Regions from separate parts of the Variovorax sp. AC194 genome, predicted to be linked through region 2. Evidence: riboswitches for the same ligand, from Rfam matches in the RefSeq annotation. Region 2 holds a riboswitch; the other holds the start of a gene.

Region 1 (15,575 bases), 1.7 Mb from region 2:
CCGACGCAGTTGCCCAGCACCGCCATGCCCAGCGGCCGCCACTGGTGCGGCGCGGGCCGGGGCGAGCGCGTGACCAGGAGGAAGACCGCCGACAGCACGCCGGCCAGCGCCGCGCGCCCGAGCGTGACGAACCAGGGAGAGAGCTGCGGCGCGGCCTGCGTGCCGGTGGCCAGCCGCGTCATCGGCAGCGTCACCGCGAAGAGCGCCACACCGATCACGCCGAGCCACATGCCCAGCGTTTCGTCCTTGATGTCGAGGCGGCGGCTCATTGCGCAGCCTCCGCGCTGCGCGCTGCGGCATTCGCGTGGGGAGCGGCCCGGCGGCTCATACGCTCACCATCCACCAAGCCGTGAGCACGAGCACGAGGCCCATCGCGCGGTTGAACCACAGGAGGCGCTTGCCCTTGGCGAGCCAGTCGCGCAGCAGCGCGCCGACCAGCGCATAGGCGAAGTTGCTGACGAAGGCATAGAACAGCATCACCGGCGCGACGATGGCGAAGCGCGAGAGCGCGTCGGGCTGGCCGGCGATCCATCCGGCCACCAGCGTGAGCGCGAGAAGCCACGCCTTGATGTTGACGAACTGCAGCATCACGCCCTGGCCGAAGCCGACGGTGAGTTTTGCGCTGTCGGCACGGCCCAGCGTGCCGCTGCCGCTGAGCTTGTACGCGAGCCACAGCAGGTAGGCGATGCCCAGTCCCTTGATCGCCAGGCGCAGCGGCGGCACCGCCACCACCAGCGCGCCCAGGCCCGCCGCGCAGATCGCCAGCAGCAGCGTCCAGCCGATCGGCACCGCGACCACGAAGCGCATCGCGCGCGGCAGGCCGCCGTTGGCCGCCAGGGCGGTGGAGAGCGTGGTGTTGGGGCCGGGCGAAAAACTCATCGCCGTGGCCAACACCAGCAGCGCGGTGAATTCTTGCCAGTTCATGACACACACTCTAAACTTGAGACCATTACAGTTCCAGTACAGATGGCCGGACAAACAAGGCATCTGTATTGGTGACCCCATCGACACAGCACCTCGACACAGCATGCTGACACGAACCTCCACCCAGTCGTTGACCGGCCAGCTCGCAGACCGCCTGGCCGAGCGCATCCGCACCCGGCTGCTGCCGCCTGGCGCCCGGCTGCCCTCGGTGCGCGAATGCGCGCGGCAGCAGGGCGTGAGCCCGTACACGGTGGTCGCGGCCTACGACCAGTTGCTCGCGCAGGGGCTCGTCGAAGCCCGCCGGCAACGCGGCTTCTACGTGCGCGATTCGGCGCAGGGCCAGGACGGCCGTCCGGGCAAACCCGCCGACGCCGTCGGCGTGGGCGACATGCCCGCGGCCATGGCCGTGCAGATGATGGCCTCGCGCGTGCCGGCCGATGCGAGTTCGCTGATCCGCAGCATGTTCCACCGCCCGAGCGACAAGCCGCAGCCGGGCATGGGCGTGTTTCCGCCGGACTGGATGTCGTCCACCTTCATGCCCACGGCCGTGCGGCGCATGACCAGTACAGCCGTGCTGCAGGAGCTGTCGCTGCAATACGGCGAGCCCGCCGGCGACATGAGCCTGCGCCGCAGCCTCTCGCAGAAGCTGGTGGGCATCAACGTGCCGGCCGCGCCCGACCAGATCATCACCACCATCGGCGCCACGCATGCGCTGGACATCGTGAGCCGCACGCTGCTGCGCCCGGGCGATCCGGTGATGGTCGAGGAGCCGGGCTGGGCGCTCGAATTCGCGCGGCTGGAGGCGCTGGGCATGCGCATCCTGCCCGTGCCGCGGCGCGCCGACGGGCCCGACCTCGACGTGATGGCGCAGTACTGCGCGCTGCACAAGCCCAAGCTCTTCGTGAGCGTGAGCGTGCTCCACAACCCGACCGGCTACAGCCTCACGCCCGGGAGCGCGCACCGGGTGCTCAAGCTGGCGAACGAGCACGACTTCCACATCGTCGAGGACGACACCTACAGCCACCTCGCGCCCGAGCACGCCACGCGCCTGTGCGCGCTGGACGGCCTGCAGCGCACCGTCTACGTGAGCGGCTTCGCCAAGATCATCGCGCCCAACTGGCGCATCGGCTTCCTGGCCGCGCCGCCCGCGCTGAAGGACCGGCTGCTGGAGACCAAGCTGCTGGCCACGCTCACCTCGCCCACGCTCTTCGAGCGGGCGTTGTCGTGGTGCATCGACCAGGGCCAGCTGCGCCGGCATTCGGAGCGCGTGCGCATTCGCCTGGAGGGCGCGCGCGGGCGGTCGGTGAAGCTTGCGATGTCGCACGGCTGCACCTTCGCCTCGGAGCCGGCGGGGCTTTTCGGCTGGGTCGACACGGGCGTGGACACCGACGCGCTCACCCAGCGCATGCTCGACCAGGGCTACCTGCTCGCGCCGGGTTCGCTCTTCCACGCGCGCCGGCCACCGAGCACCATGATGCGGATCAACTTCGCAACCTCGCAGGACGCCACTTTCTGGAAGGTCTTCAGCAAGGTTCGAAGCGAGCTCTGACGGCGGGTAAAAGGCGGCGCCTGGCGGGCCAAAGCCCAGGGGCTTGGAGTAAGCTGGCAGCACAAGAAAACCCAGCCTGGAGACCTCCCGCATGACCAACGCCAGCCAACCCTTCAACTTCAGCCAGTTCGTCCCCGGATTCGACTTCCTGAAGAACCTGGCCGGGGGCGCCGCGGCGGGCGCCGGCGCGGCATCGGCGGTGCCGGGCATCCCGAGCCTGGCGAGCTGGGTGGCGCCCACGCTGAGCGTGGAAGAAGTCGACAAGCGCATCCAGGAACTCAAGACCGTGCAGTATTGGCTCGAGCAGAACGGCCATGCGCTCAAGGCCACGATCCAGGCGCTCGAGGTGCAGAAGATGACGCTCTCGACCCTGCGCGGCATGAACGTGCGGATGGAAGACCTGGCCAGCGCGTTCACCAAGCAGGCGGCAGCCGCCGCTCCGGCGCCCGCGCCCTTCGCAGCCGCCGCCCCCGAACCCGAACCGGTCGAGGAAGAAGACGAGGCCGAGATCGAGGAAGAAGAAGCACCGGCACCGAAGAAAAAGCCGCGCAGCAAGGCTGCCGCCGCCGATGGCGCCGGCGTGGTCGATCCGATGCAATGGTGGGGCTCGCTGACCGAGCAGTTCCAGCAGATCGCCAGTTCGGCGCTGCAGGACGCCGCCCAGCTCAAGGTCCCCGCCATGGCCCAGCCGCTGGCCGATGCGGTCGGCAAGGCGATGGGCAAGACGGCCGCCGCCAAGAAGCCCGCAGCCAAAACCGCGGCAAGAACCTCGGCCAAGAAGGCGGCAACGCCCGCCGCAAAGAAAAAGACGTCGGCCGCCGCCCGCAAGCGAACCACCGGCCGCCGCTGACGTCACACACATTCCACTTTTGAAGAGAACGGGTTGGCACGCATCATGAAGTTGTTTCCCACGGGTCATGCCACCCATCCGCAATGGCGCATGGCGGCCGGCCTCGTGCTGGCCCAGTTGCGCGCGCAAATGGCCTTGCCCGACTACGCGTCGTCGCCCACGCTCGGGCTCCTCTACATCACCGACCACTACGCGGCCGAGGCGCAGGAGATCCTGGATCACCTCGGCGCCGAGCTGCCCGAGGTGACCGACTGGTCGGGCACCGTGGGCATCGGCGTCTCGGCCAACAACGCCGAGTACTTCGACGAGCCCGGCATGAGCCTCATGCTCTGCGCGCTGCCCAGCGACCAGTACCGCGTGTTCTCGGGCGTGGCGCCGCTGGGCAATTCGGAGATGAGCGGGTTCGAGGCGCACACCGCGCTCGTGCACGCCGACCCCGCGACGCCCGATCTCACCGAGCTGATCGGCGAGATGGCCGGCCGCGTCGACACCGGCTACCTCTTCGGCGGCCTCTCGTCGGGCCGCGGCGGCGCGCTGCAGTTCGCGGTCGGCGGCAACGGCAACATCCGCGGGCACGGCGCTGCGGGCGGCGTGTTCTCGGGGGGCCTGTCGGGCGTGGTGTTCGGCGAGGGCGTGCGGCTGGTGTCGCGCGTCACGCAGGGCTGCCAGCCGCTGCGCTCGGGCGTGCGCGAGCGCGAGATCACCGAGGCCGACGGCAACCTCTTGCTCAAGCTGGACGGCGAGCCCGCGCTGGACGTGCTGCTGGCCGACCTGCAGGTGTCGCTCGAACGCCCGCAGGAGGCCATCGACGCGGTGCGCAACACGCTGGTCGGCCTGGCCGACGCGGGCAGCGACGGCGTGCGCCGCACCGGTGACCTGGGCGCCGACGTGCTGGTGCGCCACATCATCGGCCTGGACCCGACGCGCCGCGGCATCGCGATCGCCGACACGGCCGAGGCCGGCATGCGGCTGACCTTCTGCCGCCGCAACGCGCAGGCTGCGCGCGCGGACCTGATGCGCATCTGCGCGGAGATCCGCGAAGAGCTGGAGCCCGAAGAGCAGACGCTGGCCACCGCCCGCGCCGTCGCCGCCGGCGAAGCCGAAGCAGCGCCGCACCCGGCGCGCCGCATCGCGGGCGCGGTGTACGTGAGCTGCTCGGGCCGTGGCGGCCCGCACTTCGGCGCACCGGGCGCCGAGCTGCAGATCGTGCGCCACGCGCTGGGCGATGTGCCGCTGGTCGGCTTCTTCGCCGCGGGCGAAATCGCCCGGCACCACCTGTATGGCTACACCGGTGTGTTGACGGTGTTCACCAGCAAGGATTGACGGGCCGCGGTCAGGCCGGCTGCAGCACGCGCGGCTGCGGCGCCGGCATGCCGGTGAACGCAAAGTCCACCTCCGGCACGAGCCCGCTCACGATCCGCGCGATCGACTTGCCCGAGCCGCACGCGTGCGTCCAGCCGAGCGTGCCGTGGCCGGTGTTCAGGTACAGGTTCGGCAGCTTGGTCTTGCCGATCATCGGCACGTTGCTCGGGGTCGCGGGGCGAAGGCCCGTCCAGAACTGGGCTTGCGTGGTGTCGCCGGCGCCGGGGAAGAGCTCCTCGACGCGGCGCACGATGGCTTCGCAGCGCACGCGGTTCAGGTCGCGGTCGTAGCCGTTGAGTTCGGCCGTGCCGGCGATGCGGAGGCGGTCACCCGACTCCGATGTGTAGCGCGAGAACACGAGCTTGAATTCGTCATCGGTCAGCGAGACCTGGTGCGCCTTCGACGCGTCCTTCACGGGCAGCGTCACCGAATAGCCCTTGGCCGGATAGATCGGCAGGCGGATGCCCAGCGGCGCCGCGTACAGCGGGCTGAGCGATCCCATCGCCAGCACGAAGGCATCGCCGCGGATGCGCTGAAAGCGCCCTTCGCTGTCGGTCGCCTCGACGTGGTCGATGCTGCCGCCGGCTTCGCGCAGCGCGGTCACCGTGTGGCTCATGAGGAACTTCACGCCGGCCGCGGCCGCGAGGCCGACCAGCTCGCGCGCGAAGCGGTTGGCGTCGCCGGATTCGTCTTCGGCCGTGTAGGTGGCGCCGGCCAGCTGGGGGCGGATGTGGGCGAGCGCGGGCTCGATCTTCACGGCCTCGTCGGCCGAGATCACCAGCCGTTCGCAGCCGAGAGCGCGCATCTGCTCGGCCGGCTTGAGCGCGCCGTCGAACTCCTTTTGCGTCGTATAGAAATGCAGGATGCCCTGCGTGCGCTGGTCGTAACTCAGGCCCGTGTCGCGGCGCAGTTGCTGCAGCGTGTCGCGGCTGTAGGTGCCCAGGCGCACGATCTGTTCGATGTTGTGCCTGGTGCGCGCCGGCGTGCATTCGCGCAAAAACTGCAGGCCCCAGAGCCACTGGCGCATGTCGGCGCGGATGCGAAAGAGCAGCGGGGCGTCTTCCTTGCCGAGCCACTGCAGCACCTTGAGCGGCGCGCTGGGGTTGGCCCAGGGCTCGGCGTGGCTGACTGATATTTGCCCGCCATTGGCGAAGCTGGTTTCGGCGGCCGGGGTGGCCTGCCGGTCGATCACGGTCACTTCGTGGCCGAGTTGCTGGAGGTAATAAGCCGAAGTCACGCCGAGCAGGCCGGCGCCAAGAACGATCACGCGCATTGCAGGTACCTTTGAGGTGCAGCGCTTGAATGGCGGGCAAGATGCTGTTGGGTGCTATTGGTTCAATAGCAAGCAACCGGACGTCCGCCGTCCAAGTTGCCGCTCCCCCTGTCCTCGGTACCTGAGAGATTCACCTCTGTTGCACCTTGCAACGGGTTTGCTCCTTCGGTGCATCGCGACACCTTTGCGGGTGCGATGGCTCTCCAGACGGCGTTCGATGTGATGCAGTACTGACCCCCTGTTCGGGCCGACCTGAGCGTTTATGGGAGTTTGCGCCTTCGGTAGGGCCACCGGGGTGGCCCGCTCTCCTGCAGTGGGGCGATTGTAGGTGGGGCTTTCGAGGGCACCAAGCCTGGATTTCGGCCCTGCGGGCCAGTGGGATAATCTTCTATTCACATTCGCCGAGGGCGATCGTTCAGACAAACAACAGGGAATCCCATGATCCTGGTAACCGGCGGCGCCGGCTTCATTGGCGCCAACTTCGTGCTCGACTGGATTGCGCAAGGCAACGAGCCGGTCGTGAACCTCGACAAACTGACCTACGCGGGCAACCTGGAGACGCTCGCGTCGCTCAAGGACAACCCCAGCCACATCTTCGTGCAGGGCGACATCGGCGACAGCGCACTGCTCGATCGCCTGCTGGCCGAACACAAGCCGCGCGCCGTCGTGAACTTCGCGGCCGAATCGCATGTCGACCGCTCGATCCACGGCCCTGAAGACTTCGTGCAGACCAACGTGCTCGGCACCTTCCGCCTGCTCGAATCGGTGCGCGGTTACTGGAGCGCGCTGCCGGCCGACCAGAAGGCCGCCTTCCGCTTCCTGCATGTGTCGACCGACGAGGTCTACGGCTCGCTCTCCAAGACCGACCCGGCCTTCACCGAAGAGAACAAGTACGAGCCCAACAGCCCGTACTCGGCCAGCAAGGCCGCCAGCGACCACCTCGTGCGCGCCTGGCACCACACCTACGGCCTGCCAGTGGTCACCACCAACTGCTCGAACAACTACGGGCCGTTCCATTTCCCCGAGAAACTCATCCCGTTGATGATCGTCAACGCGCTCGCAGGCAAGCCGCTGCCCGTGTACGGCGACGGCATGCAGGTGCGCGACTGGCTCTATGTGAAGGACCACTGCAGCGCCATCCGCCGCGTGCTCGAAGCGGGCAGGCTCGGCGAGACCTACAACGTGGGTGGCTGGAACGAGAAGCCCAACATCGAGATCGTCAACACCGTCTGCGCGCTCCTCGACGAGCTGAGCCCCAAGGCCGACGGCAAGCCGTACAAGGAACAGATCACCTACGTCACCGACCGCCCCGGCCACGACCGCCGCTACGCCATCGACGCGCGCAAGCTCGAGCGCGAACTCGGCTGGAAGCCCGCAGAGACCTTCGACAGCGGCATCCGCAAGACCGTCGAGTGGTACCTCGCGAACGGCGAGTGGGTGCGCAACGTGCAAAGCGGCGCGTACCGCGAGTGGGTCGAAAAGCAATACGACGCCGCACCGGCCGGAACTGCCGGATCTGCGAAAGCCACCGCATGAAGCTGCTGCTGCTGGGCAAGGGCGGACAGGTCGGCTGGGAACTGCAGCGCAGCCTCGCGCCCCTGGGTGAACTGGTCGCGCTCGATTTCGACAGCACCGACTTCCACGCCGACTTCAGCCGCCCCGAGCAGCTGGCCGAAACGGTGCTGAAGGTGCACCCGGACGTCATCGTCAATGCCGCCGCGCACACCGCGGTCGACAAGGCCGAGAGCGAGCCCGACTTTGCCCGCAAGCTCAACGCCACCTCGCCCGGCGTGGTGGCCGAAGCGGCGCAGCAGATCGGCGCGCTGATGGTCCATTACTCGACCGACTACGTCTTCGATGGCAGCGGCAGCGAGCCCTGGAAAGAAGACGATGCCACGGGCCCGCTCAGCGTCTACGGCAGCACCAAGCTCGAAGGCGAGCAGCTGGTGGCGCAGCACTGCGCCAAGCACCTGATCTTTCGCACCAGCTGGGTCTACGCCGCGCGCGGCGGCAACTTCGCCAAGACCATGCTGCGCATCGCCAAGGAGCGCGACAAGCTCACCGTCATCGACGACCAGTTCGGCGCGCCCACCGGCGCGGAACTGCTGGCCGACATCACCGCGCACGCCATTCGCGCGACGCTGCAGGACCCGGCGAAGGCCGGGCTCTATCACGCGGTGGCCGGTGGCGTGACCACGTGGCACGGCTATGCGCGCTTCGTGATCGAGCAGGCCAAGGCCGCGGGCGTCGAACTCAAGGCCGGCCCCGAAGCGGTCGAGCCCGTGCCCACCACCGCATTCCCGACGCCCGCGACGCGCCCGCACAACTCGCGACTGGACACCAGCAAGCTGCAATCGACCTTCGGCCTCGTGCTGCCCGAATGGCAGTCCGGCGTCGCCCGCATGTTGCGCGAGACCTTCTGAGCGCAGCGCAAGACCCGAGCAAGACAAGAGACACGAACATCCCATGACCAAGACGACGCAACGCAAGGGCATCATCCTCGCCGGCGGCTCGGGCACCCGCCTGCACCCCGCGACGCTCGCCATGAGCAAGCAGCTGCTGCCGGTGTACGACAAGCCGATGATCTATTACCCGCTGAGCACGCTGATGCTGGGCGGCATGCGCGACATCCTGATCATCAGCACGCCGCAGGACACGCCGCGCTTCCAGCAACTGCTGGGCGATGGCAGCCAGTGGGGCATCAACCTGCAGTACGCAGTGCAGCCGAGCCCGGACGGGCTGGCGCAGGCGTTCATCATCGGGGACAAGTTCGTGGGGAATGACCCGAGCGCGTTGGTGCTGGGGGACAACATTTTTTATGGGCATGACCTTGCCCATCTGCTGGCCGATGCGGATGCCAAGACGTCGGGCGCGACGGTGTTCGCGTACCACGTGCAGGACCCGGAGCGCTATGGCGTGGTGGCGTTCGATGCCAAGGGCAAGGCCAGCAGCATCGAAGAAAAGCCATTGAAGCCGAAGAGCAACTACGCGGTGACTGGGCTTTACTTCTACGACAACCAGGTCGTCGATATCGCCAAGGCCGTGAAGCCGAGTCCGCGCGGCGAACTTGAAATCACGGCGGTCAACCAGGCGTACCTGGATCTCGACCAGTTGAACGTGCAGATCATGCAGCGCGGCTATGCATGGCTCGATACCGGCACGCACGACAGCCTGCTGGAAGCAGGGCAATTCATCGCCACGCTGGAGCATCGGCAGGGTCTGAAGATCGCGTGTCCCGAAGAGATCGCTTGGCGCAATGGCTTCATCACGACCGAGCAGCTCACCAAGCTCGCCGCACCGCTGGAGAAGAGCGGCTACGGCAAGTACCTCAAGCACCTGCTGAACGACGAGGTGCGCTCATGAAAGCCACGCCTACTGCGATCCCTGAGGTGATCGTGATCGAGCCGAAGGTGTTCGGCGATGCACGGGGCTTCTTCTTCGAGAGTTTCAACCAGAAGGCCTTCGACGAGGCCGTCGGCAAGCACGTTGACTTCGTGCAGGACAACCATTCGCGCTCAGTCAAAGGCGTGCTGCGCGGGCTGCACTACCAGATCCAGCAACCACAAGGCAAGCTCGTGCGGGTGGTGCGCGGTGCGGTGTTCGACGTGGCCGTCGACATCCGCAAGTCGTCGCCGACCTTCGGCCAATGGGTGGGTGTCGAGCTGAACGAAGACAACCACAAGCAGCTCTGGGTGCCGGCCGGATTCGCGCACGGCTTCCTGGTATTGAGCGAGACCGCGGAATTCCTCTACAAGACCACCGACTACTACGCGCCTACCCACGAGCGCGCCATTGTCTGGAACGACCCGCAGCTGGCCATTGAATGGCCCGCGACCGGCGTCGAGCCGCAGTTGTCGGGCAAGGACGCCGCGGCGTCGCTGCTGGCGAACGCCGCGCTGTTCGACTGATCGATCAATGCGGCGCCTGCGGGCGCTGCGCCTGCTGCGCACCGTCCAGCGGCGGCAACTGCAGGTGCAATGCCTGCGTCGGCTGGCCCGACACGTCGTAGTTGAGCCAGGACAGCAGCAGCTGGAATCCCAGGATGATCGGCAGGGCCGATGCCATCACCGTGCCCGCGGAGGCCACGCCGCCGCTGATGCGGTTCGACAGCAGATGCTCGGCGCCGTAGATGATGCCGAACGCCAGCAGCGGCACTGCGAACAGGAGTTCGAGCGAGGCGAGCGAAAAATCCGAGACGAAGTAACGGTAGAGCACGCGCTTGAAGAAGTTGCGCGTGTTGCCCTTGAGGAATGGCGCGATCACCTTCATCGGGCTCAGGCTCGAGGGCTCGCCATCGTAGGCCGCCTTCATCGGCATCTCGGAGACGACCGCCCGCAGCAGGTTCAGCCGGAACAGCATGTCGGACTCGAAGAAGTAGCGCTTCGCGATCTTTTCGGTGTCCAGTTCGGCCAGCACCCGCGTGTGGATCGCGGTATACCCGTTGGTCGGATCGAACAGCTGCCAGTACCCGCTCGACGCCTTGGTGATGAACGAGAGCGCGACGTTGCCGATCAGGCGAAGCGGCGGCATTGCGGCGACCCCGCCGGCGATGTGGAACCGGTTGCCCTTCACGTAGTCCGCCTGCCCCGAAAGGATCGGGCTGCACAACTGCGGGATGCGCTCCGGCGCCATCTGCCCGTCGCCGTCGATCTTGACGATGACCGAGGCCTCCGTCTTCAGGGCCGCGTTGTAGCCCGTGATCACGGCGCCGCCCACGCCCTGGTTCTCGGCGTGGAAGAGAACGGTGACCCGCGGATCGGTGCTGTGTTCGAGCACCGTCCGGCCGGTCTGGACCGGGCAGCAGTCGTCGACGACGAAGATCCAGCCGACCTCCGGCCCGACGCGCTGGATGACTTCCAGCGCCAGTTCGCCCGACCGGTAGCACGGGATGACGACCGCGATGGCGCGCGAGGGGGCGATGTTCGGTGTTGGCGTCATCGGTAAACCCAGGTCTTTGAAATGAAGAACGAGACGAAGGCCAGCACGAGTTCGACGCCGAGCTTGGCCGCCAGCAATCGATGGTCCGAGACGTGGTGGCTCGCCAGCGTGACCAGCTCGGAGCTCACGAAGGTCAGGGCCAGCCATAGGACCAGCAGCCTGACGAAGCTCTTCTTTGAGGTCGATGCGGTGTTGTCGGGCTGCCTGAACGTGATTGCACCGTTCAGCGCGAACCCCAGCAGAAGCGCGAGAAACCGCGAGATCGCGTTCGCGATCCACGGCGTGACCGACAGCTTGAGCAGCAGGTAGAAGATGATCGTGTCGGCGACGAGCTGCGTCACGCCGATCACGCCGAAGAGGACCAGTTGCCGCATGGCTTTCAGAACAGTCGGAGCCGGGCACTCAGGTCCCGGGTCTTGTACAGCGTATCGCCGGTCGCCGGCGGCTGCGGCTTGCACAGGCAATAGAGCGTATGGGTCGGGCCCACCAGCTCCGGCACCGCCTCGGCAAGCAGCACGGCGTTCAGCGCGGGTCGAGCGGCCGGATCGTTCTTCGCGAGCACGAAGCCGATGCCGTTGAGCGAAAGCAGCTGCTTCCAGCGTTCGCCGGTGAGATCAGCGTCCGCCTCGGTGCCCGCCGTCGAAAAGTAGGTGTCGTACCAGCTCTGCGCGAAGGCGCGGCCCGCGAACGGCGCCGTGAAGGGGCGCTCCTTGTCGGCAAGGAAGACGGCCTTGGCGTCGGGATTCTTCAGCAGGTGTGCAGCGGCGACAGCCTCGAAGGCAAAGGTTCGCAGAATCTGCTCGTTCGCGTCCCCCTTCGACTTCTTGACCAGGGAACGCAACTGCGCATGAAGCAGCCCCTCCCGGGGCAGGTAGATCGATGCCGGAATGAGCACCAGGTTGGCGGCAACCAGGAGGACGATGGCGCCCTCCGCAACCTTCGGCGCCACGTATCTGTGGACGGCGAACAGCGCGATCGGAATCGAGACGACCAGCAAGGGCGCGATGTAGCGCAGGTACTGGATCGCCGCGAACATGCCCACCAGCGCGAGCAGCAGCCAGAGCGTCGTGCGGCGCAGCGCCGGAAGGGCCAGCGTCGCGAGCAACGGGACACTCAGCGCCAGTACCGAAAGCCCCGCACCGCCGGCCTCGACCTCCTGGTACTTTTGCGTCGCGAACGTGAGGTCCCATACGCTGCGCCAACTCAAGCCTTGCGACCAGCGCATGTCGTGGAAATTCGTGGCCGGGAAGAACGGCGACTTGAAATAGGCGTTCAGCAGAGGCAGCAGCGGATTGCCGGTGAGAACCCAGGCATAGACGTAGCTCGAACTGCCGAAGACGAGTGCGATGGCCACAGCGATCAGCAGCTTGCGCGGCTCGGCCCTGAGGAACGCGGGCGCACAGACAAGAACCAGGGGCGCTATCACCAGGGCTTGCGACGCCTTCAGCGCGGCGAACAGCCCGGCCAGGATCACGAGCGCGTAGATCGCGTTCGCGTCCTTGTCCCTGCAGATCCGCACGCAGAGGATGGCCAGCGCCAGCGTGAGGGGAACGAGTTCGTTCTCCACCTGCGCGGTTCCGAAGAGGCCGCTGATGTAGGGCTGGCTCGCATAGAGGGCAATGCCCAGCCACTTCCACTTGTCGTTCAGGCCGATGAGCGCGCCGAACCGCCACAGCGCACAGCAGGCGAGCCAGAACCATCCGACGTTGACGGCGCCGCGGGATTCCGTGTTGGCCAGCACGCTCACCACGCCATGGACGATGTCGGAGGCCCACGGTGCGACCGCCCAGACCTGCGTGGCCACGTCGAAGCGGTAGAAGCCCAGGTGGATCAACTGCGCCGGCAGCATCGAGTGATAGGCGAGGTCGTCGAAAAAGACGTTCGGCCGCCAGGCGACGGACAGCGACGCGATGGCGACGACTAGGGCAAGACCTGTCGCGGTCTTCGATCCAGTGAGGGCCTGGACGCAGCCGCGCCATGTCACGACCACCACCTCGCGCGCCGCGTCGCGCTCCAGCCAGAGCAGCCCCGCCAGCAGGACCGTGTAGACGAAGCGCGTGTGGATCTTGTAAGGAAGCGTCCAGCCGACGAGGCCCGTCAGAACGAAGATGCCGATGAACGTGGCGAGGAGCAAGTCGTCCACGCCGAAGCGCCGCGCGATCCTTCGTCCCACGACGGCGGAAGCCAGAAAGAAGGCGGGCACCGCGACGACCGCAGACAGCTCGAAGAACTGGACGGACAGGATGGCGAACAGCGCCAGCAAAAGCGCGGCGGGGTTCGCGCGCCGCCATGCGCCTAGGATGGCCACGCCCGCGAGCGCTACTGCAAACAGCACATACGGCTTGGCGTTCGCCACCGTCTGGACGGAGGGAATCTCGGACGCCACGAGTCCGGCGATCAGGCCGAGGAAGACTCCGACGCAGGCAACGGTCGGCCAGAGGGAGCGCCGGGCATTGCCGAGGTTCATTTGAACGTCAGCATCCGGTGCCCGAAGTAGCTCGTGACCGCTGGCACCAACACCCCCACGAGGTGCGCGATGGCTTCGGCATGGTTCACGACGCCGAAGGCCGGGAACACCCAATGCACCAGCACCAGGCTGATGGCGAGCGTCTGCAGCACTGCGAAGACATTCACCACGACGAACTTCGCGACCTGCGCGCGCAGGTCGCCGGCCTTGGCGTCGAAGACGTGGTGCCGCATGAGCGCGAACGCGACGATCATGCCCACCAGGTAGGCCAGCACGATCGCCGTGCTGTAGCTCAGCCAGATGCTGAAGACGAAGCGCGATCCGTAGTTGGCCGCCGCCGCGATGCCGCCGGCGACCAGGAAGCGCAGGAACTGGGGAATCACCACGTCAGGCTTCTCACGCGGCGTGGGCGGTCTGCAGCGTGTCGAGGGCCGCGGAGGTCGCCAGCTGGCGGCCGAATCCGATGCTCTCCGAAATGCCGCGGTCCTCGGGATAGTAGTACGACGTGTCGGCCACCCACAGGCCCTTGACCGGCAGCGCGGCCGGCGGCAGGTGGTCGAGATAGCCGGGGTCGCAGATCGGCTGCGCGTAGCGGTAGCGGCTCGCGCGCATGTCGACGAAATCGTCCACCGCGAGGCTCGGGTTGATCTTCATGCAGTAGGCGCGCACCTTGGCCAGGAACACCTCGTCGGCGTCCTGGAACTTGGGGTGTTCGCCCGGCATGTAGAACGGCACGTACAGCACGTGCGGGCTCAGGGGCCGCAGGTTGCTGTATTCCACGAGGCCCGGGATGTCCATTTCGGGGTCGTTGATGTTGAGCCAGAAATTCTCGGTCAGCGGCTTGCGCAGCTTGGCGATCACGCAGACCACCGCGATGTTCTTGAGGGCCGCGAAGGACGCAAGCACATCGGGCGGCAGGTCGGGCATGAGGCGCGGCACGTAAGGCAGCGGCACCGTGCTGATCACCTTGTCGAAGGCTTCCATGCCGGCCGCGGTTTGCACGCCCTTGACCACGCCCGCTTCGATCACGACCTTGGAGGCCGGCGACGACAGGCGGATCTCGCCGCCCTTGCTTTCGATGGCGTTCTTCATCGCATCGAGCAGCGTCTGCGAGCCGCCTTCCAGGTAGCCCAGCTTTTCCTTGAAGAGGCTGTAGCGCGAGCGCCCGATGCGCCGGATGCGGCTCCAGATCCAGGCGGCCGAGAGGTTCGAACTGTAGTCGTAGAACTTGTAGTCGAAGAGGCGCCGCCAGAGCACCTCGTAGGCCTCGGCGCCGACCCAGCGCTTGATCCACTGCGTGGCGTCCTGGCGGTCCAGCGGCTTCCAGTCGTTGCGCTTGGTGGAGAGAAAGGCGTGCAGGCCGTAGCGGAACTTGGCAACGAGGCCCAGGCCCTTGAAGCGCAGCAGCGCCACTGGGTTGCCCCAGGCCTGCAGGCGGTTCTGGTACCAGTAGCCCATCTTCGTGGCGACCCAGTTCATCTTGGAGCCCAGGCCCAACTCGTCCAGCACCTGCAGGAAGGCCGCGTCGGAGATGCAATGGAAGTGGTAGTAGCGCTCGATCTTCAATCCGCTGAAGTCGAACGCGGCCGTCATGCCACCCACGCGGTCGTCGGCCTCGAAGACCACGGGGCGATGGCCTTCGAGCGTCAGTTGATACGCCACCGCCAGGCCCATGGGCCCGGCGCCGAGCACCGCGATGCGCTGGGACGGCGTGGCTGAAGTCGGGGTGGTCGTGGAGATCGAAGTGGAAGGCGCCGTCATTCAGAACTCCAATGCAACCTGGCTGTAGACCGGGTGGTTGAAGGTTTCCTCGATCGCCTCGGCGAAGGGCGTGCTGCGCACGCCGAAGATGCCGGGCCAGTCGATGACCTCGAATTCGTCGCGCGCCACCAGCGCCTGCAGCTGCTGCGTGGTGAAGGGCGGGTTGCGGTCGAAGAGCGACCACACCCACAGCAGCGCATAGAAGAGGCCGTAGGGGATCTTCACGATGTGCGCCCTGGCCTTCGTCACGCGCTTGATCTCGCGAATGATGTCGATGTAGTCGACCTGCTCATGACCCGTGATGTTGAAGATGCCGGTGCGCACGTCGTTCTCGATGCAGCTGATGATCACGTTGCAGAAGTCGCCCACGTACAGCGGCTGGCGCATGAACTTGCCGTTGCCGGGAATCGGGAACACGGGCATGCGCGCCATGAAGCGCGACAGCCAGCCC
Region 2 (15,575 bases):
ACGGCGTACATGCTGGCCACCACGGCCGGCAGCACCTGCGCGGTGCAGATGTTGGAGGTGGCCTTCTCGCGGCGGATGTGCTGCTCGCGCGTCTGCAGCGCGAGGCGGTAGGCGGGCTGGCCGTGCGTGTCGACGCTCACGCCGACCAGGCGCCCCGGCAGCGAGCGCTTGAACGAATCGCGGCAGGCCAGGTACGCGGCGTGCGGGCCGCCGTTGCACAGCGGCATGCCGAAGCGCTGCGTGGTGCCGCAGACGATGTCGGCATCCCATTCGCCGGGCGGCGCGAGCAGCGTGAGCGCGAGCAGGTCGGCGGCCACGCAGAAGGCGGCGTCGCATTGATGGGCGTGGCCCGCGAGCGGGCGCAGGTCGTGCACGTGGCCGGTGGTGGCCGGGTACTGCGCGAGCACGCCGAAGAATTCGCAGCTCGCCATCAGGTGCGGCAGCGTCTCGGAGACGGTGCTCACCTTCACTTCGATGCCCAGCGGCGCGGCGCGCGTCCTGATGACTTCGATGGTCTGCGGATGGCAGTCGCCCGAGACGAGGAACACGTTGCTCTTGCTTTTCACGCTGCGCTTGGCGAGCGTCATCGCCTCGGCCGCGGCCGTGGCTTCGTCGAGCATCGACGCGTTGGCGATGGCCATGCCCGTGAGGTCGCACACCATCGTCTGGAAGTTGAGCAGGGCCTCCATGCGGCCCTGCGAGATCTCGGCCTGGTAGGGCGTGTACGCGGTGTACCAGGCGGGGTTCTCCAGCACGTTGCGCAGGATGACCCCCGGCGTGTGCGTGCCGTAGTAGCCCTGGCCGATGAAGCTCTTGAACACCTTGTTCTTCGACGCCATCGCCTTCAATTCGGCCAGCGCCTCGGCCTCGGTCACCGGGGCCGGCAGGCGCATCGGCTTCGCGCGGCGAATGGCCGCGGGCACGATGCCGTCGATGAGTTCGGCCCGCGTGGCCGAGCCGATCACCGGCAGCATGCGCGCCTCGTCCGCCGCATCGATGCCGATGTGGCGGGCGAGAAATTCTTCGGCGTTCTCTAGTTCTTGCAAAGAGGGAAGGGCGGGAATCGGCATGGCGGTGATATCGGCGTAAAAAAGAAGAGAGGCTCAGCGGTCGCCGCCGGGCCGCCGCAAGGCGGGCCGCGCCTTCCCCATGGGGGATGGCGAAGCACACGAAGTGGCAAGCCGAGGGGCGAGCATTTTCAGGATTCGGCTGCGAACTTGTCGTAGGTGGCGGCGTCGAGCAGCGCATCGAGCTGCGCGGGCTCGCTCAGCTTGACCTTGAAGAACCAGCCGGTGGCCAGCGGGTCGCTGTTGGCGAGCGAGGGGTCGGCGCGCAGCGCTTCGTTCACTTCGGTGATCTCGCCCGAGACGGGCATGAACACGTCGGCCGCGGCCTTCACCGATTCGACGACGCCGGCCACTTCGCCCTGCGCGAAGGTCTTGCCCACTTCGGGCAGGTCGACGAACACGACGTCGCCCAGCGCGTCCTGCGCATGCACGGTGATGCCGACGGTGGCGGCGCCGCCTTCGGCCGAGACCCACTCGTGGTCCTTGGTGTACTTGATGCTCATGGGGAAACTCCTCGTGGAAAAAATTGAATCGGGATGCAGAGCCTAGCCGCGGTCAAGCGCGATCAGCCTCGGTCATCCGCGGTAGTAGCGGGTCGGCACAAAGGGCATGGTCGAGACCTCCATCGGCACCGGCTTGCCGCGCACGATGGCCTGCACGCGCGTGCCGGGCTCCGAGAACGCGGTGGCCACGTAGCCCATCGCGACACAACGGTCGGCACTCGGGCCGAGCAGGCCGCTGGTGACGATGCCGATGTCCTGGCCTTCGAAGGATTGCAGCAGCGTGCCGTCGCGCACCGGAATGCGCTCCAGCGCGACGAGGCCGACGCGCTTGCGTTTCAGGGTGTCATGGTCGGTGTGGCCGGCCGCGCCGACGGTCGCGGCTGTGAGTTGGGCAAGGATCTTGGCCGCGCCCGGAAAGCCGCCTTCGCGCGCGCCGCCCGTGCGGCGCACCTTCTGCATCGCCCAGTTGAGCGAGGCCTCGACCGGCGTGGTGGTGGTGTCGATGTCGTTGCCGTAGAGGCAGAGCCCGGCTTCCAGCCGCAGCGAGTTGCGCGCGCCCAGGCCGATGGGCTTGACCTCGGGCTGGGCCAGCAGCAGGCGGGCGAGGGCGTCGGCGTCCTTGCCGGCCACGGAGATCTCGAAGCCGTCTTCGCCCGTGTAGCCGCTGCGCGTGACGAAGGCCGCAATGCCGCCGATCTGCACCGCGCCGCCCGTCATGAACACGAAGCGCTCGATGCCGGGGGACAGCCGCGCCAGCGTGGCCGCGGCTTGCGGGCCCTGCAGCGCGAGCAGCGCGTGGTCGGGCAGCGGTTGCACCTCGCAGCGCGCGCCGATCTTCTGCTGGATGTGCGCGAGGTCCACCACCTTGCAGGCGCCGTTCACGATCACGAAGAGCGAGCCGTGGCCTTCGTTGAAGAACATCAGGTCGTCGAGGATGCCGCCCTCGTCGTTCAGCAGCAGGCCGTAGCGCTGCTTGCCGGGGGCGAGGTCGATCACGTCGACGGGCATCAGGGTCTCGAAGGCGGCTGCGGCGTCGGGGCCGACGAGGCGCAACTGGCCCATGTGCGAGATGTCGAAGAGGCCGGCCGCATCGCGCGTGTGCCTGTGCTCGGCCATCAAACCGGCGGGGTACTGCACGGGCATCGAGTAGCCCGCGAAGGGCACCATGCGTGCGCCGAGCTCCACGTGGAGGTCGTACAGCGGCGTCTTGAGAAGTTGGGTATCGGGAGCGGAAGAAGCGGCCACGGGGCACTCCAAAGGGGCAGTCGAAATCCATGGCTGCAACGCCACGGGCCACCCCTGCTGTCCGCTTTACCTGAGAGATTCGCCCCACGATCGGGGTTTGCTCCTTCGGTGGGCCGGCGCACATGGTGCAACGGCCTCTCTCCAGCAAGGAAACGCCGGTGTGCACCGGCGTCTTGTCAGTCCTTTTGCCTGAGCGTTCGGGAATCCCCTGCGCCTTCGGCGGCCCCGTCGCGCGGGGCTCTCTCCTGACTCCGCCGAGTGTAGTGGATCGCGCAAGCCCTGAGCGCGTGGGGTCAGTGCACGATTTCGGCCGGCGGCAGCAGCCGCTCGATGCGCTCGCGCAGCGATTCGGCCCGCTCGACACCCGCCGTCTTCTCGATTTCGCTGAGCATCAGCGCGGCGATGGTGAGCATCGCCTCGCGGTCGCGCGCCTCGCGCAGGGCGTCGCGCATCTGCAGGGCGAACTTGGGATCGCGCCGCACGAACATGCGCTCGCAGATGTCGAACAGGAACATCCGCGTGGTCGCGAGAGAGCGCTTGCCGTCGAAGTTGTCGGCCGTGGCGGTGAGCTGGATCGGGTTGGACGTGGGCACCGGCTCGGGCGGGGTTGTCGCCGCGGGCGGCTGTGCCGGCTGGGCTGCAGGCGCCGCAGCGGCAGGCCGCGCATCCTGCAGATACCCCTTGCTCATCAGCGCCTGGATCGCCTGCTCCGCCTCGATGCGGCTCGCGAACAGCGGGCTGAAGTCGGTCAGCGAGCGCCGGCCGTCGGCCATCAGCAGCAGCGCGCGCTCGCGCTGGCTGAGCGTGCGTTGCCCGCCTTGGAGTTCGTCGCGTGCCTTGTCGGTCTTGGTGGGAAACATGGCGGCCACAGCTTTCGAAAGATCGATGGCTGCAGCATCGTTGCAGGCGGTGACACCTTCATGAACCTGTTTGACTTACAGGGGATATCACCGCCGCTGCGCCGTCTGGCGCTCGATTCTTCAGCCGCCGGTGCTTTCCTTGCGGATGAGCCACTTGTCGCCCACGCGCTGCAGCTCCAGCGTCTTGCGGTCGGTGCTCTTGAGCTTGTCGGCGCTGTAGACCTGCTTGAAGCGCGCGCTCGCGGTCTGGCCGCTGACGCTGATGACGAGGTCGTCGACCGCGACGCTGATCGCCGACTTGTTGGCGATGCGGGTGCGGCGCTCGGCCTCCCAGCGCTTCTTGTCCTGCTTCTTCGCGGGCGTGAAGTCGGGGGCGTAGGCCGCGAGGTAGCGGTCCACGTCGCGCGCCGACCAGGCCGCGGCCCAGGCGCGCACGGCGGCTTCGACTTCGGCGATGCCGGCGGAGGGGGCTGCTGCTGTTGCGGGAGCGGGAGCGGGAGCGGCAGCGGGCGCCGGCGCCGCTGCGGCCGCGGAGGCCGCCGCAGCGGGTGGCGATGCCGAAGGTGGCGCGGCCAGTGCGGCGGTGGACAGCAGCCCTGCGGTGAGCAGGCAGGCGACGAGTCGGTTCATGGTGCGGTTCCCTCGGGTATCGGTTGTTGGCGTGGCGCCGATTCTGGCAGCGAACCCGTGACAGGGCCCAGGCGGCACGCGCTCAGGCCGCGGCCGTCGCCTGGGCGTCGCGCTGCGCGATGGCGGGCGCACGGTTGCGAAGCCGCAGGGCCAGCGCGGTCGCCGCGCCCAGCACGCACAGCACCACGCCGAACGTGACGCCCAGCCCGCGCGCGTCCGACAGCATGCCGAACAGCGGCGACACCAGCCCGCCCACCGAGAGCGCCAGCCCGAGCGTGATGCCGCTGGCCGTGGCCGGGTTGCGCGGCAGGTAGTCCTGCGCGAGCGTGACCTGCGCGGCGAAGGGCAGGAACATGCTCATGCCCAGCAGCGCGGTGCAGGCCAGCGCCCAGCCGGCAGTCGGCGCGAGCACCAGGCCCGCGAGCGCCGGCAGCGCCAGCAGGTAGCCGCTGCGGATGGTGCCCATGCGGCCGATGCGGTCGCCCAGCCACCCGCCGAGCAGCACGCCCACCGCGCCCGAAGCGGTGAAGCCGGTGAGGGCCGCGGCGCCCTGGAAGGCCGTGCCGTGCAGGTCGCGCGTGATGCGCAGCGACAGCATCGAGAGCACCGTGACATACGGGATCGACCAGCCCACCACGGTCGCCACCAGCAGGCCGAATGCGCGCCAGTCGTTGGCGGGCTTCGGCCCATCGACGGCGGCCCGCTGCCGCGCCGCCGCCGCGGCCGCAGCACCCGCACCGCGCCGTGCATGAGCCGCGTGGGCCATGAACCACACCACGCCCATCGCCAGCGCGGGCACGCCCAGCAGGTAGCTGCGCGCGAGCCCGCCGCCGCCGACCACCGCGGCCGCCAGCATCGGCGCGAACGAGGCGCCGATGGTGCCGCCCACCGAGAACACGCTCATGGCCTTCTGCGAGGCGCCGCCGGCAGCGCGCGCCGCCACGGTCGCGGGCGGGTGGAAGGCCGCGATGCCGAGGCCGCACAGCGTCATGGCGATCCAGGTCAGCAGGTAGCTCCGGCTCAGGCCCGCCAGCACCACGCCCAGCGCCGCGGCCAGGAAGCCCACGGGCACGAGCCAGCCGCGCGGATGGCGGTCGGCATACAGGCCGAAGAGCGGCTGCACCACGCTGGAGAGCCCGGTGGCCGCCAGCATCAGCCCGCTCACCGCCGTGTAGCTGTAGCCGCGCTCCAGCACCATGAAGGGCAGCAGGGCGGGCACGAGGCCCTGGTAGAGGTCGTTGACGGCATGGGTGCCGGTGAGCAGCCCGAGTCGGCGCTTGTCCATTCGATGGTTTCCTTGAGGTCCTGAGGGGGAGGGTCATCGTAGGAAGCCGTGCGAAGATGGTCTCGCTGCAAATCCGCAAACGTCGTCGAGAAATGGACACACTGAACCTGCGCCCCGAAGAAGGCGAGTTCACGCCGCGCGCCGTCGCCGCGCTGGCGACCGACCCCGGGGGCGACACCTTCATTCCGCCGCACGCGCACCGGCGCGGCCAGCTCATCCATGCGATCTCGGGCGTGATGATCGTGGGCGCCGCGGCCGGCAGCTGGGTCGTGCCGACCGGGCGCGGCGTGTGGGTGCCGCCGGGCATGACGCACCAGATCCGGCTGGCCGGCGAGGTGCGGATGCGCACCGTCTTCATCGAGCCCGGCACGCGCGCCGACCTGGGCAGCGCCTGCCGCGTGATCCGCGTGGGCGCCTTGCTGCGGCAGCTGATCGTCGCGGCCGTGTCGCTGCCGCTGGACTACGCGCCGGGCAGCCGCGACGAGCGCGTGATGGAGCTCATCCTGGACGAAATCGAGGCCGCGCCCGCGCTGCAATTGCATGTGCCCATGCCGCGCCATGCGCGCCTGGCGGCGCTGTGCGAGGAACTGGTGCGCGACCCGTCGCTCAATGCGACGCTCGACGACTGGGCAGAGAGGCTGCACATGAACACGCGCACGCTGGCGCGCCTCTTCCAGCGCGAGACGGGCATGAACTTCGGCGCGTGGTGCCGCCAGGTGCGGCTGCTGCTGAGCCTGCCGAAACTGGCGGCGGGCGCCTCGATCCTGGAGGTGGCGCTCGCGCACGGCTACGAGAGCCCGAGCGCGTTCACCGCGATGTTCCGGCGCACGCTGGGCGCGCCGCCCAGCCTCTACTTTCGCCAGGAAGAAGAAAAGGAAAAGGAATGATTGGCCGCGCCGCTACTTGAATCCGAGCGCCCGCGGCAGCCAGGTACTGAGCGCCGGCACGAAGGTCAGGATCATCAGCACCGCGCCGTGCGCCCACAGGAACGGCACCAGCTCCTTCACCAGCGCCGACATCGGCACCTTCGACACGTTGCAGGTCACGAACAAGAGCCCACCCACCGGCGGCGTGATCATCCCGAGCGTGAGGTTGAAGATCACGATCATCGCGAAGTGCACCGGGTCCACGCCCAGCTTGATCGCCACGGGCGCAAGGATCGGCGCCAGCACCATCACCCCCGGCAGCGGCTCGATGAAGATGCCGAACAGCAAGAGGAACACGTTGACGATGATCAGGAACATCCACGGCGAGAGGTTCATGCTGATGAGCCATTCGGCCATCTGCTGCGGAATGCCCTCGATGGTCAGCACCCACGCGAACGAGGCCGAGAGGCCGATGATGATCAGCACCGAGGCCGAGAGCAGGGCCGAGCGCGAGAGGATGTCGGGCAGCATCTTCCACTCGAGCGTGCGGTAGATGAACTTGCCGCACACCAGCGCATAGAACACCGCCACCACCGACGCCTCGGTCGGCGTGAACCAGCCGGCGCGCATGCCGCCCAGGATGACCACCGGCAACAGGATCGCGGGAATCGCCTTCCAGGTCGTGACGAGAATTTCGCGCAGCGGCGGCGTCTGGCCATCGCCCTTGTAGTTGCGTTTCTTCGAGACATGGAAGTTCACCACGCACATCGCCACCGCGATGAGGATGCCCGGAAAAATGCCGGCCGCGAACAGCGTGCCCACCGACACGCTCTCGTCCTGCAGCGCATAGATGATCATGATGATCGAGGGCGGAATGATCGGCCCCACGATGGCCGTGGAGGCCGTGAGCGCCGCCGCGTAAGAGCGGTCGTAGCCGGCCTTGTCCATCATCTTGATGAGCATCGAGCCCGGCCCCGCCGCGTCGGCCAGCGCCGAGCCCGAGATGCCCGAGAAGAAGGTGAGCGACACCACGTTGGTGTAGCCCAGGCCCCCGCGCCGGTGGCCCACGAACTGGCCCGCGAAGCGCAGCAGCACCTCGGTGAGCGAGCCGCCGCTCATGAGCTCGGCCGCCAGGATGAAGAAGGGCACGGCCATCAGCGGAAAACTGTCGATGCCGGTGAAGGTTTCCTTCAGCAGCACCATGAGCGGATAGTTTTCCGCAAGGATCAGCGTGGTGACGGTGGAGAGCCCGAGCGCAAAGGCCACGGGCACGCCGATGGCCAGGAAAATGCAGGCCGAGACGATGAGAACGATGCTGGCATCCATGGTCGTTCTCCTTACAGCGACGCCGAGGCGTTGGCGTCGAAGTGGGCGTCCGATGCGAACTCGCGCCGCAGCACGTAGCCCCGCACCACCAGGAGCCAATGCACGATCAGCAGGATGCCGCCGAACAGCATCGCGCTGTAGATGTAGGCGAACGGAATCTGCGTGACCGCCGTGAGCTGGAACATCGTGCGCTGCATGTAGAGCCACCCGTACCAGACCATGAAGCCGAAGAAGGCAAAGAGCAGCGCGGCGACGAAGGCGCGCACCGCGATGGCGCCCGCGCGCGGCAGCGCGTCCTGCAGGTTCTCCACCGCGATGTGGCCGCCGTAGCGCAGCACCGGCCCGGCCCCGAGGAAGGTGAGCCAGATCATCATGTGGCGCGACACCTCTTCGGCCCATTCGAGCGAATTGCTCGTGGTGTAGCGCATGACGACGTTGGTGAAGATGATGACCGACATGGCGGCCAGCAGAAGGATCAGCGCCCAGCGGTTGGCGGCGAGAAAGTAGCGCTCGAAGGCTTGCACGTTGTTGTTCTCAAACTGAGCTCAAAAAAGAACCATGGGCTCGGACAAAAAGCCGTTCGGCCTGAACCAAACAACCGTTCGGCCTGAACCAAACAACCATTCGGGCTGAACCAAACAACCGTTCGGGCTGAACCAAACAACCGTTCGGGCTGAGCTTGTCGAAGCCTTGCGCGGCGCTTCGACAGGCTCAGCGTGAACGGTGGGATGGACTCAGCGTGAACGGTGGGATGGACTCAGCGCGAACGGTGGGATGGACTCAGCGTGAACGGTGGGATGGACTCAGCGTGAACGGTGGGATGGACTCAGCGCGAACGGTGGGATGGACTCAGCGTGAACGGTTGGGGTCTGGCGCGCAGGCTTACTGGACGTCCGTGATCTTCTTGATGTTGTCCGCGCCGAACTCCTTGGCGTAGCCCGCATAGGCCGGCTTGAGGGCTTCGCGGAAGGCCGCGCCGTCCACGACCTTGGTGACCTTCATGCCGTCCTTCTCCAGCTGGGCGATGCCGTTGTTCTCGTCGTCGTTGACCTTCTTGCGCTGGGCCACGGCGGCCTTCTTGGCGGCATCGACGAAGACCTTCTTGTCCGCGTCCGACAGCTTGTTCCACACCTTCGGCGAGAGCAGCAGCAGCGCGGGCGAATACACGTGGCCGGTGAGCGAGAGGTGCTTTTGCACCTGCGAGAACTTGGAGGCCAGGATCACCGGAATCGGGTTCTCCTGCCCGTCGACCGTGCCCTGCTGCAGCGCGCCGAAGAGCTCGGGGAAAGCCATGGGCGTGGGCAGGATGCCGAAGGTGCGGTAGCCGTCCATGTGCACCTTGTTCTCCATGGTGCGCATCTTCAGGCCCGCGGCATCGCTGGGCTTGACGATGTCGCGCTTGCTGTTGGTCATGTGGCGAAAGCCGTTCTCCGTCCAGGCCAGCGCGATGATGCCCTTGCTCGGGAACTTGGTGAGGATGTCCTGGCCGATCGGGCCGTCCATCACCTTGCGCGCATGGTCGTAGTCGCGAAAGAGGAAGGGGATGTCCACGATCTTCACTTCGGGCACGAAGTTGCCCACGGGGCCGGTGGAGGTGTTCACCAGGTCCTGCGTGCCCAGCTGGATCGCCTCGATCTGCTCGCGCTCGCCGCCCAGCGCCGAGTTGGCGAAGTGCTGGCACTTGAAGCGGCCTTGCGTGCCCTTCTCGACCTCGTCGCAGAACACCGTGGAGCCCACGCCGTAGTGCGACTCCTTGGAGGTCGCGTAGCCGATCTTCAGCACCGTCGGTTGTTGGGCGAGGGCGGATGTGCAGAGGGCGAGCGAAAGGCAGGCGGCGGCGATGTGGCCGAGTTTCATGGTGTCTCCGGGGGGAATGTTGTCAGGGGTCAGGAAAGCGTCAGGCGCGTTCGACTATGCCGCATGCGGGGGCCTCGGCATGTCGGGAGTTTCACGGACGCACACCCCGCAAGAAACGAAAAAGCCCTCCGAAGAGGGCTCTTTTGAACAAGCAGGCGGGGCGCCTTACATGCCCACGTAGTTCGGCCCGCCGCCGCCTTCGGGCGTGACCCACACGATGTTCTGCGTCGGGTCCTTGATGTCGCAGGTCTTGCAGTGCACGCAGTTCTGCGCGTTGATCTGCAGGCGCTGCTTGCCGTCCTCGGTGCCCACGAACTCGTACACGCCGGCCGGGCAGTAGCGGCTCTCGGGGCCCGCGAACTTCGCCAGGTTGATGTTGACCGGCACCGTCGCATCCTTGAGCGTGAGGTGCGCCGGCTGCTGCTCTTCGTGGTTCGTGTTGCTGATGAACACGCTGGAGAGCCGATCGAAGGTGAGCTTGCCGTCCGGCTTCGGATAGACGATGGGCTTGCACTCGGCCGCGGGCTTCAGGTACAGGTGGTCGGGCTTGGTGCGGCGCAGGGTCCAGGGGATGTTGCCCTTCAGGAGCCACTGCTCGATGCCGTTCATGAGGGTGGCGACGCCCAGGCCCTTCTTGAACCAGGCCTTGAAGTTGCGCGACTTCTTCAGCTCGGCGTGCAGCCAGCTCTTCTCGAACGCGGCCGGGTAGGCGGTGAGCTCGTCGTGCTGGCGGCCGGCCTGCACCGCGTCGAAGGCGGCTTCGGCGCACAGCATGCCGGTCTTGATGGCGGCGTGGCTGCCCTTGATGCGGCTCACGTTCAGGTAGCCGGCCTCGCAGCCCACCAGCGCGCCGCCCGGGAACACCGTCTTGGGCAGCGACTGCAGGCCGCCGGCCGTGATGGCACGCGCGCCGTAGCCGATGCGCTTGGCCTGCTTGATGCCCTTGGCCTCGTCGCCTTCCAGGTACCAGCGGATGTTGGGGTGCAGCTTCCAGCGCTGCATTTCCTCGAAGGGGCTCAAGTACGGGTTGCTGTAGTCCAGGCCCGTGATGAAGCCCATCGTGACCTTGTTGTCCTCCATGTGATAGAGGAAGGCGCCGCCGTAGGTGTCGCTCTTCATCGGCCAGCCGGCCGTGTGCAGCACGAAGCCGGGCTGGTGGCGCTGGGGGTCGATTTCCCACACCTCCTTCACGCCCAGGCCGTAGGTCTGCGGATCGCGCCCTTCGTCGAGCTGGAACTTGCTGATCAGCTGGCGGCCCAGGTGGCCGCGCGAGCCTTCGGCAAATACCGTGTACTTGCCCAGGAGCTCCATGCCGAGCTGGAAGTTCTCGGTCGGCTCGCCGTCCTTGCCCACGCCCATGTTGCCCGTGGCCACGCCGCGCACCGAGCCGTTCTCGTTGTAGAGCACTTCGGCCGCCGGGAAGCCCGGAAAGATCTCGACGCCCAGGTTCTCGGCCTGCTGCGCGAGCCACTTGGTGAAGGCGCCCAGGCTGATGATGTAGTTGCCGTGGTTCTGGAAGCACGCCGGCAGGAAGGCGTTGGGGGTGCGCAGGCCCGACTTCTCGCCGAGGAACACCATCGCGTCGTCGGTGACGGGCTGGTTCAGCGGGGCGCCCAGCTGCTTCCAGTCGGGCAGCAGTTCGTTGAGCGCGCGCGGGTCCATGATGGCGCCCGAGAGGATGTGCGCGCCGGGCTCGGAGCCCTTCTCCAGCACCACGACCGAAATCTCTTTCTCGTGCTGGGCAGCCAGCTGCTTCAGGCGGATCGCGGTCGAGAGGCCCGCCGGGCCGCCGCCGACCACGACCACGTCGTATTCCATGGCTTCGCGAGGGCCGAACTGGGCAAGGATTTCGTCGTGGGTCATGTGGGTCTGGTCGATAATGTTTTGAGGCTCGGACGCTACGAGGGCGCGAAACATTTTAGGGGGAGCGCAGCACGTCGCCTGCGCGACTCTCCAGGACCCACCCAGGAACGTTCTCCCATGGCTTACAGCATCGATCTTTCGGGCCGCGTGGCCTTCGTCACCGGCGCCTCCAGCGGCCTCGGGGCCCAGTTCGCGAAAACGCTGGCGCGCGCCGGCGCCGCGGTCGTCCTGGCCAGCCGCCGGGTCGAAAAACTCAAGGAGCTGCGCGCCCGCATCGAAGGCGAGGGCGGCGATGCCCACGTCGTCGAACTCGACGTGACCGACCACGGCAGCATCAAGGCCGCCGTCGCGCGCGCCGAGACCGAGGTCGGCCCGATCGACATCCTGGTCAACAACTCGGGCGTGAACGTGCGCCAGCGCCTGCAGGACGTGACGCCCGACAACTACGACTTCATCTTCGACACCAACCTGAAGGGCGCCTTCTTCGTCGCGCAGGAAGTGGGCAAGCGCATGCTGGCGCGCGCCGATGGCTCGGCGCCCGGCACCTACATCGGCGGCCGCATCATCAACATCGCCTCGGTGGCTGCGCTCAAGTCGGTGGCCAACATCGGCGCCTACGGCATGAGCAAGGCCGCGGTGGTGCAGATGACCAAGGCCATGGCGCTCGAATGGGGCCGCTTCGGCATCAACGTGAACGCGCTGTGCCCGGGCTACATCGCCACCGAACTCAATGAAGCGCTCTGGAGCACCGAGGCCGGGGAGAAGCTGGTCAGCATCCTGCCGCGCAAGCGCGTGGGCAAGGCCGAAGACCTGGACGGCCTGATCGTGCTGCTGGCCAGCGGCCAGAGCCATTTCGTGAACGGCGCCGTCATCGCGGCCGACGACGGGTTCGCAGTCTGAATTCACGCACGTCGATCGGCATTGCCGCAGGCCTCGGCGCGGGCGCGCTCTGGGGCCTGGTGTTCGTGGCGCCGCGCATGGTCGGGCACTTCGGCATGGTCGACATCACGGCCGCGCGCTTCGCGGTGTTCGGCGCGATCTCGGGGCTCGCGCTGTTCGCGCGGCCTGCCGCCGTGCGCTGGCCGAATAGGCAGCAGGCGCTCGCGGCACTGGGCCTGAGCGTGCTGGGCTTCAGCGGCTACTACCTGCTGCTGGCCTTCGGCATCGCGGCGGCCGGCACCGAGGTGCCCAGTCTCATCATCGGCACGATTCCCGTCTGGATGATGCTGCTCGGCCGTCCCGCGGGGCTGCAGATGCGCGCGCTGCTGCCCGGGCTGCTGCTCACGGGCGCGGGCATCGCGCTGATGATCTGGGGCGCATGGTCGGCGCAGCATGGCACGGCGGGCGATGGCGGCGCGCGCTTCGGCTGGGGCATCGCGCTCGCGCTGTGTTCGATGGTGAGCTGGACCATCTACGGCCTGCTCAACGCGAAATGGCTGCAGCGCCACACCGAGCTGAACGCGACCGACTGGGCCAACTGGCTCGGCATCGCCACGGGCCTGGGCGCACTGCTGCTGTGGGTGGTGGCGGGCAGCAGCCTCGCCACGCTGCAGTCACGGCCCGAGGGCATGCGCTTCATCTGGATCGCATTGGCGGGCGGCTTCGGCTCCTCGTGGCTCGCGACCATCCTCTGGAACGTCGCCAGCCAGCGCCTCTCGGCGAGCCTGTGCGGCCAACTGATCGTGAGCGAGACGCTGTTCGCCTTGCTCTATTCCTTCGTCTGGGACGGCCGCTGGCCAGAGGCTACCGAGTGGGTGGCGGCACTGCTGTTCGTGCTGGGCATCCTCGCATCCATCAAGGCGCACCGATGAGAATCGAAATCCCCGAAAAGAAGAAGCTCGTGTACGAGATGTCCATCCCCATCCGCTGGGGCGACATGGACGCCATGGGCCACCTGAACAACGGCACCTATTTCCGGTATCTCGAAACCGCGCGCATCGACTGGATGCGCTCCATCGGCTTCGAGCCCGAGCCGGGCGGCGAGGGCATGGTGATCGTCAATGCCTTCTGCAATTTCTACCGGCAGATCGAGTACCCGGGCAACGTGCTGCTGAAGATGTACGTGAGCGACCCGGGCCGCACCACCTTCGAGAGCTGGGGCACCATGGCGCGCGAAGAAGCGCCCGACGTGATCTGCGCGGCCGGCGGGGCGACAACGATCTGGGTGGATTTTCCGAAGCAGAAGGCGTTGGCGCTGCCCGACTGGCTGCGCACGCTGGTGAGCGAGTAACGCACGATGAAACGCAACCTCCTGACGCTCGCCGCGTTCGCGCTGCTCGCCGCCGCGAGCCATGCCCAGACGACGAAGGCCGAGCCGAACGCATGCCCGGCCGATGCGCCGTTCCTGAATGCCGACGCGGTGAAGAAAGCCGGCGTCGAACTCCCGGTGTTCAAGCGCTATTGCTACACCGACAAGTCCGGCAGCTACGCCTTGCTGCTCTCCGAGAAGCAAGACCTGCCGTTCACCAAGGAGACGCTGTCCTCCGCCGTCCAGGCCACGCTCTTCAAGGTGGGGAGCGACAACGCGCTGACGCGGCAATGGTCGATCCGCGACTTCGCGGGCAAGGACGATGCGGGCATCAACTTCAGGTCGAAGCTCTCCGAGTTCGCCGATCTCGATGGGGACGGGCTCATCGACCCGATCCTGGTCTATCGCTTCTTCGCCCCGAGCGACAAGGACAACTTCGACAGCGACGACTTCTCGGGCGCCATCAAGATCGTCGCGTTCCACCAGGGCCGCAAGGTGGTGATCCACGCCATCACCGGCGACCTGGACGGCGACCGCAGCACGAGGGCCAACGCGGACTTCTTCGCGCTGCCGAAGCCCGTGCGCGCGCATCTGGTCGCGAAGATGGCCGGCATGTACAAGGCCGGCCAGTTCGGCTTCGACAACTCCGACGACTTCATGCCGAAGAAGGCGAAGGCGCGCTAGGCCGACCACAGCACCGAGCCCCCAAGCCCGAGCCGGGCCGGCGCGGGCAACTGCTTTGCGGCGCCCCTGACCTCTGCGCATGACCGGCGCTCCCGCCGGCGTCTGCGCGTCATTTTCGACACCCATCAATGAAATTGGCTGCGGCATTGCAACCGCATTGAAAAGCCGTTTTTAAAAAGTTAAATCAATACACCACTGTTTCAATTGATTCCTGGCAGCGGATTGGGTGGTGAGCGACGGAGGTGGTGATTAAGATGCGCCGTCGGCAATCTTGCCGACCGAAAGAGGGAGTATAAAAAATGGAAATACTAAGTCCTTATTCTTATAAGGCTTCGCCGCTGCGGGAATCAATTGCTTCGATTGTCATGAAAGGCTACGCGGTCATCAAGATCCCGATGGGCACGCAGGCAGCCATGTGGCATGCGCTGGATGGCATCAATTCGGTAGCGCCGGAACTCCGGGAAGATTTTTCCTTTCCGGAATTCACCGATGGATTCCTGGCTATCGGAGGCGAACACGCCAAATACACCACCCACGTCGATCTGTGCGATAGATTTTGCTATTGGCACAAACATCGCGGCAATCATCGGCAGAAGAAATTCGCCGAAGAAAAAATATATTCCGCCATCGCCACATGCGAATTCGAAATGCATGCCATGGCTCAAAAGATAATTGCGGGCTTATGGGATTTTTTCAATGGCACCGGGCAGGTCGATATTCGCGACAGCTCATATCTGCAGTTGTGTATGTATGCGAACGAGCATCGCGTGAGCGACCGGCGCTATCTGCAAGACCGGCATGAAGACGGGCACTTGATCACCTTGATCAAACCGACGCGCGACGGATTGGTGATCTTTCCCGACGGCCCGGATGCGCGGGAAGTTCCTGTTTTCCTGCACGACGACGAATTGCTCGTCATCTCGGGATCGCTGTTGACGGCGCTGTCGGACGGAAGAATCCCTCCGATGTACCACGCCGTCAAAAATCCTTTTGTGCATATGGAGAGAAAATCGCTTGTGTATTTCGCGATTCCCGAATTGTCGCAGGCTTACACGACGCTGCTTGCCCAAAAGCGGATCAATGTTGCCGAATTGGCGAATGAAAGTCATCGGGCATTTGGAAATACTGCGCTGATTTGATT

What was found. A riboswitch is a leader RNA that binds a small molecule or an ion and turns the genes downstream of it on or off. The one in region 2 is predicted to bind glycine.
Region 1: another riboswitch for glycine. It lies ahead of ACZYRS_RS29445 (D-amino acid dehydrogenase); the one in region 2 lies ahead of gcvT (glycine cleavage system aminomethyltransferase GcvT).

Annotation. Positions count from the first base shown of each region.
Region 1 is NZ_OZ409823.1:6,210,411-6,225,985, reverse strand. It holds gene ACZYRS_RS29470 (DMT family transporter) at 1-269, opposite strand, end outside; gene ACZYRS_RS29465 (LysE family translocator) at 325-924, opposite strand; gene ACZYRS_RS29460 (aminotransferase-like domain-containing protein) at 1,028-2,473, shown strand; gene ACZYRS_RS29455 (PhaM family polyhydroxyalkanoate granule multifunctional regulatory protein) at 2,565-3,323, shown strand; gene ACZYRS_RS29450 (FIST signal transduction protein) at 3,369-4,646, shown strand; gene ACZYRS_RS29445 (D-amino acid dehydrogenase) at 4,657-5,958, opposite strand; glycine riboswitch at 6,057-6,175, opposite strand; glycine riboswitch at 6,187-6,279, opposite strand; gene rfbB (dTDP-glucose 4,6-dehydratase) at 6,397-7,494, shown strand; gene rfbD (dTDP-4-dehydrorhamnose reductase) at 7,491-8,381, shown strand; gene rfbA (glucose-1-phosphate thymidylyltransferase RfbA) at 8,425-9,321, shown strand; gene rfbC (dTDP-4-dehydrorhamnose 3,5-epimerase) at 9,318-9,866, shown strand; gene ACZYRS_RS29420 (glycosyltransferase family 2 protein) at 9,871-10,896, opposite strand; gene ACZYRS_RS29415 (GtrA family protein) at 10,893-11,270, opposite strand; gene ACZYRS_RS29410 (hypothetical protein) at 11,276-13,363, opposite strand; gene ACZYRS_RS29405 (GtrA family protein) at 13,360-13,749, opposite strand; gene ACZYRS_RS29400 (NAD(P)/FAD-dependent oxidoreductase) at 13,760-15,124, opposite strand; gene ACZYRS_RS29395 (NAD-dependent epimerase/dehydratase family protein) at 15,125-15,575, opposite strand, start outside.
Region 2 is NZ_OZ409823.1:4,537,097-4,552,671, reverse strand. It holds gene gcvP (aminomethyl-transferring glycine dehydrogenase) at 1-1,070, opposite strand, end outside; gene gcvH (glycine cleavage system protein GcvH) at 1,199-1,570, opposite strand; gene gcvT (glycine cleavage system aminomethyltransferase GcvT) at 1,643-2,815, opposite strand; glycine riboswitch at 2,863-2,970, opposite strand; glycine riboswitch at 2,983-3,073, opposite strand; gene ACZYRS_RS21680 (hypothetical protein) at 3,109-3,675, opposite strand; gene ACZYRS_RS21675 (L,D-transpeptidase Cds6 family protein) at 3,796-4,305, opposite strand; gene ACZYRS_RS21670 (MFS transporter) at 4,388-5,590, opposite strand; gene ACZYRS_RS21665 (AraC family transcriptional regulator) at 5,683-6,477, shown strand; gene ACZYRS_RS21660 (TRAP transporter large permease) at 6,490-7,782, opposite strand; gene ACZYRS_RS21655 (TRAP transporter small permease) at 7,794-8,306, opposite strand; gene ACZYRS_RS21650 (TRAP transporter substrate-binding protein) at 8,665-9,639, opposite strand; gene ACZYRS_RS21645 (electron transfer flavoprotein-ubiquinone oxidoreductase) at 9,805-11,502, opposite strand; gene ACZYRS_RS21640 (SDR family oxidoreductase) at 11,620-12,402, shown strand; gene ACZYRS_RS21635 (DMT family transporter) at 12,480-13,313, shown strand; gene ACZYRS_RS21630 (acyl-CoA thioesterase) at 13,310-13,732, shown strand; gene ACZYRS_RS21625 (M949_RS01915 family surface polysaccharide biosynthesis protein) at 13,739-14,434, shown strand; gene ACZYRS_RS21620 (2OG-Fe(II) oxygenase family protein) at 14,734-15,573, shown strand.